DNA from 2 places in the Paenibacillus sp. GM2FR genome. Region 2 is predicted to be linked to the other one. Evidence: riboswitches for the same ligand, from Rfam matches in the RefSeq annotation. Region 2 holds a riboswitch; the other holds the start of a gene.
The links. A riboswitch is a leader RNA that binds a small molecule or an ion and turns the genes downstream of it on or off. The one in region 2 is predicted to bind cyclic di-AMP.
Positions count from the first base shown of each region.

Region 1: it holds a riboswitch for cyclic di-AMP, as region 2 does, so the genes downstream of both, PAEVO_RS33305 (3D domain-containing protein) here and PAEVO_RS07950 (universal stress protein) in region 2, are expected to answer to the same signal.

Region 1 is NZ_MKZM01000015.1:47,513-55,523, reverse strand. Features, by position in the region: gene PAEVO_RS33330 (tRNA1(Val) (adenine(37)-N6)-methyltransferase) at 1-663, shown strand, start outside; gene rsmI (16S rRNA (cytidine(1402)-2'-O)-methyltransferase) at 660-1,553, shown strand; gene PAEVO_RS33320 (AbrB/MazE/SpoVT family DNA-binding domain-containing protein) at 1,818-2,072, opposite strand; gene PAEVO_RS33315 (HD domain-containing protein) at 2,396-3,685, shown strand; gene PAEVO_RS33310 (TatD family hydrolase) at 3,779-4,546, shown strand; cyclic di-AMP (ydaO/yuaA leader) riboswitch at 4,752-4,966, shown strand; gene PAEVO_RS33305 (3D domain-containing protein) at 5,237-6,424, shown strand; gene rnmV (ribonuclease M5) at 6,611-7,162, shown strand; gene rsmA (16S rRNA (adenine(1518)-N(6)/adenine(1519)-N(6))-dimethyltransferase RsmA) at 7,159-8,011, shown strand, end outside.
Region 2 is NZ_MKZM01000008.1:1,749,944-1,757,954, forward strand. Features, by position in the region: gene PAEVO_RS07930 (FAD-dependent oxidoreductase) at 163-819, opposite strand; gene PAEVO_RS07935 (FAD-dependent oxidoreductase) at 756-1,367, opposite strand; partial or broken gene PAEVO_RS07940 (cation:proton antiporter) at 1,553-2,551, shown strand; gene PAEVO_RS07945 (TrkH family potassium uptake protein) at 2,728-4,092, opposite strand; cyclic di-AMP (ydaO/yuaA leader) riboswitch at 4,273-4,424, shown strand; gene PAEVO_RS07950 (universal stress protein) at 4,557-5,204, shown strand; gene PAEVO_RS07955 (TrkH family potassium uptake protein) at 5,292-6,689, shown strand; gene PAEVO_RS07960 (DUF421 domain-containing protein) at 6,757-7,371, opposite strand; gene PAEVO_RS07965 (cupin domain-containing protein) at 7,610-8,011, shown strand, end outside.

The sequences.
Region 1 (8,011 bases), on a different contig from region 2:
GACGCCGTCCTGCTCGCCAGGTTTGCCAGCATTCCGCGCAGGGGCCGTATTTTGGATATGTGCACGGGAAACGGAGTTGTTCCGATCCTGCTGTCAACACGTACAGGAGCGCCGATCGAGGGGATTGAGATTCAGCCCAGACTTGCAGACATGGCCAGACGGAGCGTCGAGATGAATGATCTGCAGGATCAGATCACGATTCATGAAGGAGATCTGCGGGAACTGTACAAGGAAAAAGGGTATGGAGCGTACGACCTGATTACGGTCAACCCGCCTTATATGCCGATGAATGGCAGCGATTTGAAGCTGAATGAGCACCAGGCGATTGCCAGGCATGAAATTCACTGTACGCTTGAGGAAGTAATTGAATCCTGTGCAAGACTGCTTCGCCAAGGCGGGAAGATGAGCATGGTCCACAAGCCCCTGCGGCTGGCGGAAATCATTACGCTGATGAGCAAATACCGGATTGAGCCCAAAGTCATCCGCTTTGTCCATCCGCGCGTGAATATGGAAGCGAACATGGTGCTTATCGAGGGGATTCGGGACGGGAAGCCTGAGGTTCGGCTGAAGCCCCCGCTAATCGTGTATGATGAGCAAGGAAACTACGGACCGGATTTTATGGAAATTTACTACGGAACACATAAGGATGAGACGAAAGAATGAGAAATCTTGTGCAGCAAAGTTATGCCGATCAGGGAGAGGGAAGCCCGGGTTCCCTGTATTTGGTGGCAACGCCGATCGGTAATTTGGAGGATATGACCTATCGCGCCGTGCGCATCCTACAGGAATGCGATATTATCGCGGCAGAGGATACACGGCAGTCACGAAAGCTGCTGACCCATTTCGAAATTCCGGCTAAACCGCTGTTTAGTTATCACGAGCATAATAAGGCGGCCAGCGGACCCGAAATCATACGTTATATAATAGAAGGAAAAAATGTGGCACTCGTCAGCGACGCCGGTCTGCCGGCGATTTCGGACCCTGGCAGTGATCTGGTTTCACTTGCGATTGAAGCAGGAATTTCGGTTATTCCGATCCCGGGGGCCAATGCCGCCCTTTCCGCCTTAATCGTGTCGGGTTTGCCGACCGAACGGTTTACGTTTATCGGCTTTTTGCCGCGGGAGCGTAAAGATATTATCCAGCAGCTGCAAGCATTGCAATCGGCGCAGGGAACGTTATTATTTTATGAATCTCCGCATCGCGTGAAAAAGACCCTGGAGATCCTTCAGGAGGTACTGGGAAATCGGAAGGTGACCTTGGCTCGTGAACTGACCAAGCGCTATGAGGAATTCTTGCGTGGAAGCATCTCCGAATGTCTGGACTGGCTCGCGGAGCATCCGCCATTGGGAGAATATTGTTTGGTGGTTGAAGCCGGCAGTGCAGAAGAGGAGCTCAGAGAGAAAAATGCCTGGTGGCAGGAGCTTTCGCTGGAGGAGCATGTGGAACATTATGAGCGGGAAGGACTAAGCCGCAAGGATGCCATGAAAAAAACCGCGGGTGATCGCGGTGTATCGAAGCGGGATATATATAACGCGCTCCTGACGGAGTCGTAATAAAATAACTTGGCGCAGGGGGATAACAAAATAGCCCCACAAAGTGGGGCCTATGCTTCGATGCGTATTCCAATTACTTTGCGGGGACCCCAAAACATATAAATGCGATTAAAGAATTGCTTACGCTTCGCTGTAAACTTATACACTTTAATCTCAAAAAAAAGACCCTCCTGCGGCCGGGTTCATAGCCGAGGAAGGCACCAAGGAGATATGAAAAAGGTTAGAATTAACAAAATGTAATAATGCTATTATATACTAAAAATCTTAATTTGTCACAGGTGTAGGGATTTCCGAGATACATTCATGGCAAACAATTTTACCTTTGAAGTAAGTGACATTCTCAGCGTTACCACAGAAGATGCAGGCAGGCTCATATTTCTTAAGCATGATGCGTTCGCCGTCTACATAAATCTCCAATGCATCTTTCTCACCAATTCCAAGCGTACGGCGTAACTCGATCGGAATGACGACCCGTCCAAGCTCATCGACTTTCCTTACAATTCCTGTTGATTTCATCATAACTTATAAATGCCCCTCTCGCCATAATTTAAAAAAGTCATAATTCGACATAGTTCTAGTTTTTATGTTATTTATAGTACCAACGATTCCCAAAACAGTCAACCTATATTTTTGAAAAATCGGAACCTATTTACGAAAGTATAGTGAACAGAACCCTTGTATAGCAACGTAATTACCATAATCGATCCAATTTTTACTGTGATTTTCGATTTGTCGATTTGGAAAGCGTAATTTTACCTTATTCGACATGGTTCGACATTAGATGTCAAAAGAAGTGTTTATCGGTTAATACCCAAATCGAAACGATAAGGAGTTGAGATGGAATGCATTCACCAATTTCGGAAGAAAAAGTGTTTAAGGATCCCGTCCACAATTATATTCATGTGCAAGACGATATCATATGGCGATTAATTGATACCCCGGAATTCCAGCGGCTCCGCCGGGTGAGGCAGCTTGGGACCTCATTTCTGACCTTTCACGGGGCTGAACACAGCCGATTCTCCCATTCACTGGGAGTCTATGAAATTACGAGAAGAATCATCTCTCAATTTGAACGAAGGGGATACTCCGATTGGCCAGTCGAGGAAAGGCAGGTTGCGCTCTGCGCGGCCCTGCTGCATGATGTGGGGCATGGACCTTTTTCCCATTCTATAGAAGAAGCCTTTCATATGAATCACGAGGATTGGACATGTCGAATTCTGCTTGGGGATACTTGCGTCAATCAGGTACTGCGGGAGCTCGGAGCGGATTTCCCCGAGAAAGTGGCTTCGGTTATTAACAAAACCTACGATAAACCGATCGTGATAAACCTGGTCACTAGTCCGCTGGACGCAGACCGGATGGATTATTTGCTAAGGGATGCGTATTATACGGGGGTTAATTATGGAACGATTGATATTGACCGGATCTTGCGGATGCTGCGGCCATACCGGGATCGGGTCGTTGTAAAGGAATCAGGCATGCACGCCGTGGAGGATTACCTGATGTCACGGTATCAGATGTACTGGCAGGTATATTTTCATCCCGTCACGCGAAGCTCCGAGATCATCCTGCGCCAAATCTTCCGCCGGGCAAAGGAACTGCATGACAGCGGGTATGCTTTCCGGTTCATGGTAGAGCCGCTTCCTGCGTTGTTTGCAGGCCATATTGACGTGAATCAATACCTGCGTCTTGATGAAGCTCTGATTCAAACCTCCTTTCTGCAATGGACGGAGGAAGAAGACAAGCTTCTTAGCGAATTATGCGGCCGTTTCATGCACCGAAAGCTCTACAAATATGTAGAAATCGACAATATCGATCTGGAAACGATCGACGGGATACGCCAAGCGTTCCGTACCGTGGGATTACATCCGGAATATGACCTGGAGATTGATTTTCCAACCGATCTTCCTTATGATAAAGTTCATTCCGATATGCCGCTTAACGAAAAACAGATTCTGCTTCTGGATCGGCATGATGAGCTGAAGGAAATCTCGGAGGTATCCGATATTGTACGCTCGATCAGCGGCATTCATAAAGGACGGTACCATCTTTATTATCCGGAGGAGAAGGTGGGTCCGCTGTTGGCTCAAATGCCGGAGAAGATAGCCGGTGTTTTCAAACAACAACATTAACCTAGTGGGAATAAACAACGCTTGGTGCATTTGTAATTTACCCAACTAATGGAAGATATACGACACAGAAACGACAGGAAGGAGAGTGTGAATATAATGCTGTTCGACACGCACACTCATATGGACGCTCCCCAATTCGACGAAGACCGGGAAGCGGCTATCCAGCGGGCGCTTGAAGCCGGCGTCACCAGGATGATCAATATCGGATTTAACCGGGAGACGATCCCGACCACGATGAAGCTGGCAGAGACTTATGATTTTATTTACGCGGCGGTGGGCTGGCATCCTGTAGATGCGATTACCATGGAGGATCAGGATCTCGATTGGATCGCTGCTTTATGCAGTCATGAGAAAGTGGTGGCAATCGGTGAGATCGGTTTGGATTATTATTGGGATACATCCCCGAAAGAAGTCCAGCACCGTGTGCTTCGACGTCAGATCGGACTTGCCCGGGAGTTGAACATGCCCATTGTCATTCATAATCGGGATGCGCATGAAGATATCGTTAACATTTTGCGGGAGGAAAAAGCCTCCGAAGTCGGCGGTGTCATGCATTCCTTCTCCGGAAGCTGGGAAACGGCCAAAATGTGCTTGGATATGGGATTCCATATCTCATTTGGCGGGCCGATTACGTTCAAGAATGCGAAGCAGCCCAAAGAGGTTTTGGCACAGGTTCCGCTTGATCGATTATTGATCGAAACGGACGCGCCTTACCTGACCCCCCATCCCTTCCGCGGAAAACGAAATGAGACCGCATATGTAAAATTGGTGGCGGAGGCCGCAGCCGAAATTCGAGGGTTGTCCTATGAGGAATTGGCCCAAATTACCACCAAAAATGCGCTGGAACGATTTGGCATTTAACGAAAACGAGAGCAAAAGCGATGAAAAAGAGAGCAATCGCGATTAATTAAAGTTTTTTAATCAGAAAAGGCGTTGATATTACAATATTTTAACCTTTTACATGAGAAAATGTGGTTGAATGTTGCTTTACAACCTGCATGTAAACAGGATATCATCTTTTCAGTGATAAGAAGCTGTGATGTGCAGATCGCAGCCGAATATTTCATGAACCGTCTCGCTTAATCTCCGAAATTCTGGAGAACGGGGGAACCGATACTGCAGTGCATACTGGTCTGAATGCACGAAGCTGTATTTGATTTCTTTTTCGGGTCTTTGGGGTGAATTTGAAGGATCTCGCCATGAGCGGGTATCCGGATATAGGGCGTCTCTCTTACGTCCGAACCCGACAGCTAACTCCGTAAGCGAAATAAGAGGGGAAATCTCGTGCATACCATTTCCATGATTTCATTCATCAGGAAGCCACGTTAGAGCCTCTAGTACTCTTTCAATGGCTTTCTTTTATTTTTGAATAATGGAGAAGGGATCATCATACTCTTGGTAAACAGGAGGTGATGGCAGATGGACGGAAGACGGGAATTGACGCAGGGTGTAGATAGATAGCAGGATGCCCTGTGAGAAAAATTGCTATAGTCACGTCAAATGCATTCATGCGTTTACCTAGACGGCGGGACTATGAAGGAGGATGGAATAGTGGGCATTTTTCAACCTGAAGAAACCCATGAATCACAATCATCCAGCATGTCTTACGCATTGAGATGGAAGCATGACAATTTGCGTCAACTGATGTTGCTCGGCGCCATGGGTGCCGTTACGGTATCACTTCTCATATCGTTGGTTGTACATGATCAGGCAGGCAAGGAGGTTCAGCTTGTCGTCGACGGCCGGGTCACTACGGTGGAAACACGTGGATCGTTGCTGCAGGAATTGCTGGATGAGCAAGCGATCACGTTGAGTCCCCAGGATCAGATTTCGATGCCTCTGAACGGCGCGATCCAGGACGGAGACCGAATTATCATTGAACGGGCAATTCCAGTCAAAGTTACGGTAGGCAGCACAACCAAAACCATATTTACATCCCAGGATACGGTTGATCATGTACTCAAAGAGGCTGGCGTTACGATCCAGGGTGAAGATATAGTACAACCGTCGCAAGACACGAAGCTGACCAGCAATATGAATATCCATGTCGTTCGCGTCACGAAACAAAAAGTCAAGGAGACGGAAGACCGCGAATTCCGCGTGATCAAGACAGCCGACCCATCGCTTGAAAAGGGCGATAACCGCGTCATTCAGCGGGGCGAGCCTGGTCTCATGGTGAACCATTACGAGAAGGTCTACCACAATGGCAAGCTGGTTTCCAAGACGAAGGTCTCCCAAGAGATTGAGCGCAGAACGAAGGATAAAATCATTGCCATAGGCACGAAAAAAGTGGAGAAACCTGTTATCGTTCAGGCGGCAGCCACCGATGTAAAAGCTACACCGGCTAAATTGTCGGGCACGAAAAAAGTAACGACCGCCAAGGCTGTGGAGAACAATGTAGTCTCCCGCGCAGGCGTTGATTTTAAATACAAGAAGGTATTGAACAACGTGTCGATGACGGCGTATTCCGCCGAGCAGCAAGGAATCGGTACGCGCACTGCATCCGGCACACGCGTTACTGAAGGGCGCACCATCGCCGTTGACCCTAACATCATCCCAATCGGATGGTGGGTCTATATCGAAGGCATTGGCTTCCGGCGTGCTGAAGATACGGGCGGTGCCATCAAAGGCAACAAAATCGATGTTTATTACGATTCGTTGAAATCGGCCATGAATTTCGGCCGGAAGAGCGGCCGCACCGTTTACGTGATCGGTCCGGTTAAACCTGAATTGAACTAGACGCATGAATTCCAATTTACATTGCCATTCTAATGCTATACTATTTAGCTTATAATATATGATGATCAAGAAGAGGGAATATTTCCTCTTCTTTTGTTTTGTTAAGAACGGAGTATTTAAGGCTAAGTTGGTTGAACCTTAAAGTTGTACAGGCCTGCTTTGCTTGGGAAGGAAGAGAACGAACGCATGATTAAAGAAGTGATTGTTGTGGAAGGCAGAGACGATACCGTTGCCATTAAACGGGCCGTAGACGCCGATACGATCGAAACGGGCGGTTCAGCGATCAACAAGCAAATCCTGAAACGCATAGCGCTTGCCCAGGAGCGCAGAGGCGTTATTATATTGACGGATCCTGATCATGCAGGGGAGCGGATCCGCAAAATCGTGGATCAGGGGGTGCCTGGCTGCAAGCATGCCTTTATTCCGGAAGCAGATGCTACCCGCAAAGGGGATATCGGCGTGGAGAATGCCTCGCCAGAGGCGATACGGCGTGCGCTCGAGCGGGTTCATACCTCCTTTGAGGGTGGAGAGAGCCTGATCAGCTTGGAGGACATGCTGGAGGCTGGATTATCAGCTCACCCGGAGGCGGCGGCAAGACGTATGGCGATGGGGAATCTGCTGGGGATCGGATATTGCAACAGCAAGCAATTCCATAAACGATTGGCCATGTTTCAAATATCGCGTGAAGAATTTCTGGCCGCACTTGCACAACTGGAAGAAGGGGGCGTAAGCCAATGAATCGGATCGAGGATATATCAACACCAAGACGGACGAAGGAGATCATCTCACGGCATGGATTCTCCTTCAAGAAGAGTCTGGGTCAAAACTTTCTCATTGATCAGAATATTCTGTATAAAATTGTGGAAGCTGCAGGACTGGATGAAGATAAGGGAGCTCTTGAGATCGGTCCTGGTATCGGTGCATTAACCGAGAAGCTGGCACAGACGGCAGGAACCGTCACCGCGGTCGAAATTGATCAGCGCCTGATTCCCATCCTGAGGGAGGTCCTGGAGCCCTATGAGAATGTGAAGGTGCATCATGGGGATGTACTGAAGGTGGATCTTCATGAGCTGTTCCGTCAGGATTTCGCGGACGTATCGAAGGTAAGTGTGGTTGCCAATCTGCCGTATTATGTAACGACGCCGATTCTCATGAAGCTGCTGGAGGAAAAGCTGCCGCTGGAGAATATCGTGGTGATGATTCAGAAAGAAGTGGCAGAGCGGATGGCAGCGGCACCGGGAAGCAAGGATTACGGCAGCCTTAGTATTGCCGTTCAATATTACAGTGAACCTAAGCTGGTCTGTATTGTGCCGCACACGGTGTTTATCCCGCAGCCGAATGTCGCTTCGGCGGTTATCCGCCTGGCGGTCCGGGAACAGCCTCCTGTCAGCGTAGAAGACGAAGGGTTCTTCTTCGAGGTGGTCCAGGCTTCTTTCGCACAGCGGAGGAAGACGATTGCCAACAATCTGAAGAGCCGGTTTTTTCCAGGAGAAGGTCGTGAACGGCTGGAACAATTGCTCCAGGAAGCGGGCATCGAGCCCTCACGGCGCGGTGAGACCCTGAGTATTGAAGAGTATGCCCGGCTTA
Region 2 (8,011 bases):
ATTAAAAACGAAAGAGAACGATGAATATTGAGTAAAGGTTAATAATGAAGAAATATAGCAGTAAATCAGAAAAATCAGTTCATAAAACCTTCTAAGGCGTTTTTCCTTAGATCTGTTTCACAAAACTCGTATTTTGTACATATGTAGAAAGAACTTGATTCTTCAGTGAAAGAGTTTAAAACTGGATCCGTGGCTGGCCCACTCTCCTGCCACATAAAGCCCTGTAATTTCAGGTACGGCCGGACTCGGAAACCGATCTTCTCTGCCGATGTGCATATAATCATGGGCTACGACCATGTTGGGAAGGTACTGTCTTGCGACGAGTTCCTTCCTCCTGCCCGGTTGGATCAAGTCCATCATCTGCTCGAGGAATCGCTCATCGGCTTTTGCATCCGTTCCGCCAGTGCCATTGTGTTTAATAATGCTCACTACCGATGTGCCGTCTCTACTCAGTCGAGTAAATTTCGATTGATTCCCGAAGTATATCGGTTGATCGACACCCAATACCGCGAATCGATTCGGTACTGGCAGCCGCATCAGGCACAGATCCAAACATGCCACCGCAACCTTACGAGCCTGTTCATTCCAACGTAAAACAGACTTGCATACCGCATTTCCCAACAGCCGGCAGGTTACTTCCGGCGGGGTGGCGGAAATCACATGCGTGATGTTCATCTCCTTGCCGTCGGCAAACTTTATTTTTCGAACAGTCCCATCATGCCCGATTTCCATTACATTTGTTCCTGTCACCATGGTTACGCCTGCCCGATCTGCTTTTGCATAAAGCTGATCAACGATGGTTTGCCAACCTCCCTGCACATAGACAATGCTATTGTGCGTGCTACGTGACCCAGAACGGGACCAGCCATTTGGTGATCCTGGGCTAGCGTGAACGACCCTACCCTAAGCATGGCATAAACGATATGACGAACCATCGGATCGTGAAGTTCTTGTTCGATCCAACTCCGCACACTGATAGTCGGCACGGAATCGGCATCGATTCTTACAAACTTCGCAAAAAACTTTAACGACTCCATCTTACCTGACCAACTCAGGTTTTGAGAGAATATAAATTTGAACATAGGGGTTACCTTATTGTTCCAAAGAACTGATATATTTGCTGAAGGAGATCCTCCTTCAATTATTACACCTAAATCTTGAAAGACTTCTTCCGCAGACCCTCCCTTGACTATGGCATGACCACCTAGATTGAAGTTAGCCCCTTTCTTCTTGACAGATATTGCCCGACCGCCAAGTTGGCTGGACTTCTCGAAAAGGACAACAGACTTGCCAGCCTGAGCCAATTCAATCGCGGCCACCGTTCCTGAAATGCCTCCGCCAATGATCGCCACATCAAAAGGTTTCATCCTCCACACCCTCCTTCGCTGTTAGTCTTCATAAACTAAGATGGAGAATGCTGTGGATTTGTGACATTCTTACTAAGAACACGATATATCCATTCATTATCGGCAACTTAGCATGTTTTTGAAGGACAAGGTTTAATCTAAGGCAATGTACATATGCCAGGGGAGTGGACGATGCTAGAACTTGAGACGCAACCTTAAAGCTTCCGTTCTCACACCTTCGTGAGCAGAGCAAGCCGGTGCTCGCCTTGGCATTTGGCGGGACGTTGCTGTCTTTCCTTCTCATCGCTTTGGCGATGTACGGATTGATGGGATTACCGTTAGCTGTTGCTTTTACTTTTGCCGCACTTATGAGCGCAACAGATCTGATCAGTGTCATATCCATCTTCAAGTCCCTTGGTGTTCCCAAGAAAATTGTGACCATTATTGAAGGTGAATCTCTTTTTAATGACGGCATTGCCGTTGTCTTGTTTCAGATCTCTTCCATATACTTACTTACCTATTTGGAAATGGGGTGGGTAGGAATCGGCAGTGGTGTATTGCTCTTCCTGAAGTTTAGTTTGGGGGGAATTGCAGTTGGGGCTGTTTTGGGATTCCTCTTCTCACAGCTTATTCGCTTTTATGATGACTATCCACTCGAAATCGCTTTCTCAATGCTGCTGTTTTTCGGAAGTTATTTTATCGCCGAGCATTTTCACGTGTCCGGTGTTATTGCAGTAGTCGTAGGTGGCTTAATCTTCGGCAGCTACGGGGCTCGTATCGGCATGTCGGAAACCACGAAGATGAACATCAATTCATTCTGGGACGTCATCACCCTAGTAGCAAACTCGTTGATTTTCCTAATGATCGGACTTGAAATCAAGCACATCGACTTCACGGACAAATGGGCACTTATTGGTGCTTCGATTCTTATTGTTCTGATCGGAAGAACATTAGCCGTTTATGTCAGCATGAAATCCCTGAAATCCTTCCCCGCTTCCTGGAAAGTGATTTTGAATTGGGGAGGATTAAAGGGTAGTTTATCCATCGCGCTTGCCTTAAGCTTGCCCACGACCTTCGAAGGCCGTGACGATATTCTTGTGCTAACCTTCAGCGTCGTCCTCTTCTCTCTGCTCGTACAAGGACTCACAATCAAACCACTGGTTAAGAAATTAGGGCTCGGCAAATCAATGAAGGTAAGTGAATAGCAGTAGAAACTGTAGAAAGAAGCCGCGGTCATATTTTAAGTACCCAAAAACACAGCGTAAAAATATGGGGAATTTGCCGATGACCCGGCTAAACTTCCTCATACTCCTTACGCCGTCACACTTTAGGTACATTGCTACTACCTAAAACTTTATTTCTAAGTACTACGTCAGCTGCTTTATCCTATGAGCACCTTCTCTTCGGGCAAACGGTATTTTTGCTTGAACATTCGCTGCGACAACGCGAATGCAAGTGTTAAGGGTCCAAGTCTGCCAATATACATGGTCAAAATAATGATCCCTTTTCCTAAGGGTGAGAGTTCTGGTGTTAATCCCATCGATAAACCAACTGTTCCGAAAGCCGAAGTCACTTCAAAGAGAACCTCCATAAAATCCTTCTGCAAACTATGCTCACTAATGGTTAGGACAAAAGTAGCCAAAATAACCACCCCGACTGAAATCACCATGACGGCTAACGATCGAAGGATGATGGATTGAGGGATTCGCCTGTTGAGTATTTCAACATCTTGTTTGCCCCTTATAATACTTATCAAAGTGAACAAAAGAACTGCAAATGTGTTTGTCTTTATCCCCCCTCCTGTTGAACCAGAGGAAGCGCCGATAAACATTAAAAAGATCATAAAAAACTGGGAAGCCGTCATCATTTCAGCGATATTAATTGTATTAAACCCAGCGGTACGAGTTACTACGCCTTGAAAATAGCCCGCCCAAATCCGTTCTGCCCACGTTAAGGAGCCAAACGTATGGGTGTTGAACAATTCGATGATGAATATAACCAAAAAACCCGTGAGACAAAGGAAGCCGGAAGTTGATAACACAATCTTGGAATGCAGGGATAGCTTTGTCCACCGCCTATGCTTCCACACATCTAAAACTACAGTAAATCCGAGGCCGCCTATAATAAAAAGCAGAGTAATGACGATATTGACTAATGGATCACCAACGTATCGGCTCAAACTATCGGACCAAAGACTAAATCCAGCGTTATTAAAAGATGAAATGGAATGAAACACACCGTAATATACCGCTTGCCCCATACCCAGTTCCTCTTTCCAGCGAGTGATTAACAAGGCTGCTCCCATGAGTTCAATTATAAACGCAATGAGAAAAATACCCAGTGACAACTTCACAACACCTTGTGTTGATAAAGAGTTTGTAGATTCTTTTATGAGAAGGCGGTTTTTCAATCCGATTTTCTTACCCAGGACTACGGCTATCAACACACTAAATGTCATGAATCCAAGGCCGCCAACTTGAATCAAGCACATGATGACGATTTGGCCAAAGAGGGAGAAATCGGTTCCGGTATCCAGCACAACCAATCCTGTAACACATACTGCAGATGTCGAAGTGAATAATGCGTTTAACCAACCGACACCGGTGCCTGTTGATGATGATATGGGTAGTGCCAACAAGATAGCCCCTAATACAATCGGGAGAGCAAAGCCTAAAAGTATGAGACGCGAAGATGTTAAATGAAATTGCTTTATTGATATTTGGGGCTGTGATTTGCTACGAAACATCAGATATCCTCCTTCTTGTCCTAATTTTCAGTAAACGAAACCGTTCAGCCTACTACTGCGTAGTATTAACCTTATCAAAGCATTGATGCTACTGCAAAACAAATTTTCGCAATGCTATTATGCTGTATTTCGGTTTACATTTAGAACAAACTAGCATAATATGAATTACGATAATTTCATAATTAATAATCGCTTAATCCCCTCTTGGGGAGCGGGGGAACCATCGAGGTCGTACTAACGGCTTCAGGGGTGAATTCTTTCTAAACAGAAAGGACGGGGACTCTCAGACCCGAATCCGGCAGCTAACCTCGTCAGCGTCCTTGGGAGAGAACCCTCTTACCATTTTGACTTGTTACATATTAAACAGTCCAAAGCCTGGAAGCAGACACTCTGCTCCCAGGCTTTTTTCCTGAATGGTTTGCAGAGTATCTACATTTAGAAAAAGAAAAGGAGCAGAATTATTCATGGCAAATAACGAAAAAATCATGGTTTGTGTTTATTATGGTCCCCATGGGGAACGTCTCATTCGCCGAGGGGGGGAACTGGCTAAACTTCTGCAATGCCCCCTGTACGTATTGAGCGTCATTCCTGTAAGAGATGATGTGCTTGATCAAGAACAGGAAAAATTTATGGCCGCATGGCAAACGACATGCGACGAATATGGCGCTACATTTATCGCAAAAACGAACGTAGATCGTAAAGCTGCAGATATTATTGCGGAGACAGCCAGAAATCATCATATTACGCAATTAATCATCGGACAATCCGGGCAAACGCGATGGCAGGAAATTACGCAGGGTTCCTTCGTTAATGAACTACTGAATCGGATAGGTGAAACGGATCTTCACATTGTGGCGGTCCAGAGGATGGCACATCACATGACCGAGACCCATGAACGGGGAAGACGAGTCACGGTTATCAGAAATGGTGAACATTATAGGCTCAGCAATGGGGAGTCTGAAGGCGAAACTGTAGCTGAGGGTCTTTTTTTCAAGGAATTGAATACCGATTTCGATACGGGTTTACTTAAAATAATGACAAATAGTGAATTCAGGTATTTGAAGATAAGCAATGGAAAAGTGTTAGACCCTTCTTCTTTCCAGTCCAAATAGCGCATGATCAATATTACACGGGAGTGACACATGTGAGAAAACAGTTTATACTCATCGAAATAAATATCCCTATTACGGAGAATGACCATGATCGAAAACGATGACCATACCAGACGTCGCTCCGCCCTTTACAAAATCGATTCATTCGTAAACAAGTTGAAGAATAATATGAGTCCTCCCCAGCTCATCATGGTAGTGTTTTTTGTGCTGATCTGGACGGGTACCTTGTTGCTTACACTCCCTCTATCTTCTACAAACGGAAAATCTGTAGGTTTATTGAATGCTTTGTTTACCGCCACCTCGGCTATATGTGTGAATGGCCTTGTGGTTGTAGATACCGGGAGTGTTTATTCGACCTTTGGGCAAGTCATCATTATGATCTTGATCCAGATTGGCGGACTCGGATTTATGACTTTCGGTGTTATGGTAGCCATAGTACTGGGGAAAAGAATAGGTCTCAAGCAACGTCTTGTCATTCAGCAAACAACCCACTCGACATCAGCTCAAGGTTTAGTCAAGCTATCGCTGTATATGGTGCTTATAGCGTTCGCATTTGAGGCGTTGGCTACGGTCATTCTTACGATTCGATGGCATTACGAATGGGGTTGGGGTCAGGCAGCCTATTATGCGCTTTTTCATTCCGTTTCCGCCTTCAATAATGCGGGATTTGCTTTGTGGTCTGACAGTCTTTCACCTTTTGTCGGCGATCCAATCGTTAATATTACCATTGTTATGCTCTTTATCATCGGCGGACTCGGCTATATTGTTGTCGTGGATCTATTCCGCAAACGTTCATGGAAGAGACTGTCTCTCCACTCCAAGGTTGTTCTTCTGGGCACAGGCATTCTCTCAGGAATCGGTTTTCTAACTATACTATTGTTGGAAAGTTGGAATCCGTCCACCTTTGGTCAGCTTAGCGGAGGCGAGCGTGTGTTGGCCGCTTTCTTCCAAGGTACGACACCTCGAAGTTCTGGATTCAACACAATTGACATCAGCAGTATGCTAGCCGCTTCCCAGTTCCTTATGATTATTCTGATGTTTATCGGAGCTGCCTCTGGAGGTACAGGAGGTGGAATCAAAATCAATACACTGATTGTACTCATCTTGGCAACGATCCAAACGTTTCGCGGCGGTGGGCAAATTCACGCATTCAAGCGCAAAATAGGCGAAGAAACGGTTATGCGTGCCCTAGCTGTTGTCATGAGTTCATTGGTTGTTGTACTTTGCGTCTCCCTTCTGCTCACGATCACGGAGGGAATGCTGGAGGAACATTTTCTGGAGGTGCTGTTTGAAGCCACATCAGCATTCAGTACAACCGGGTTGTCGATGGGGCTGACGAGTGAACTATCTCCCCCCGGTAAGGTCATTGTGATTGTTACGATGTTTGCCGGACGCTTGGGTCCGTTAACGCTCGCTTTTGCGCTGGCTCAGAAAAAGCGTTTATCTAAAATAGGTTATGCGGAAGATCATATTTTGATTGGATAAACAAGTGATATAAGGAGGCCCCTCCAGTTGGAGGGGCTTCCTTATATCACTACAATGAATGCTTGGGCTATTGAAGCCTTTTATTTGTTACGTGGGTATCTCCTTTTTTTATTTCATTAAATAAATCTGTCTCTTGATTTTGAAGGTTGGGGGTTAAAGCATCACTTCCACTCACTATACCGTTTAAATATTTTGATAACAGGTTTTCCAGTTGCGAAAGGGTTACCGGTTTTGCCGAATCATGCAATTCGTAACCAAGTTGCCCGTTTGGTTCGATAGTAGCCGTCTTCACATCACTTAACTTCGATATTCCTTGCTGCCGTAATTTCATCTCCAGAGCATCCACGGTTAATCTCAGTTTCTTCATATTATGGATCACTAATTGGCCGCCTTCAATAACAACAATTGCCGGTCCTTTAATCCACTTTTCAAAACGATTCCAGCGAACTTGTAAGATTTCAACTAATATCAACACTGATATAAACACGATTGCAGCAACGATGGTTAGGAGTATGCTTTCATTGGCAATTGGTTGAACAATGATGGTACCTATTGAAATCATCGTAATCGTCGTAGGGATCGTCATCTGTGAAATGGACTTTCTCCCGGATATACGAAGCATGAGCATCCCGAATATAATTAATACAAGCGATTTCCAAAGCTCATCCCAAAATTCATTCATAAGAAGATATGTCCTTTCTCTTCATGTACCATTTACTTTTTACATTTTGTGCAGTGTTTATTCTGTTGAAATATACTGTAACTGCTGAAGGAACAAGTTCAAATAACAAAATTGGAACTTTCATCTACCCCCCTATGTTGAAACGAAGATTCCGTTGTCTTAGACTTTAGCTCTTACAATTGCGAACTTCTACATGGGCATCTGCATAGGATAAAAAAAACAATCAAGTGAGAGGGGTATGAAGGTGTACCGCAATTCGTATTTCAATTATCAATATTACAATCCTATGCATTTTAACAATTGGAAATATATTCAAAGACCTCATTATTACCATTGTAACAATCACCACTGGAATCCTCATTTTAGAACCGTTAAATTAGGAGATTATGGAGGAAGACCATTTGTTGTGAACATCGACCAAGCCGCTAAGCAAAACAATACTTATCGCACAGCTTTATGGACAGGAGAAAAATTACAAGTGACTCTTATGAGTATTAATGTTGGAGATGATATCGGTTTAGAAGTTCATCCGACAACGGATCAATTCATACGTATTGAAGAGGGTCAGGGGCTTGTTCAAATGGGTGATAGCAAAAACAAATTAGATTTTCAAGAAATGGCATTTGATGACTATGCCATT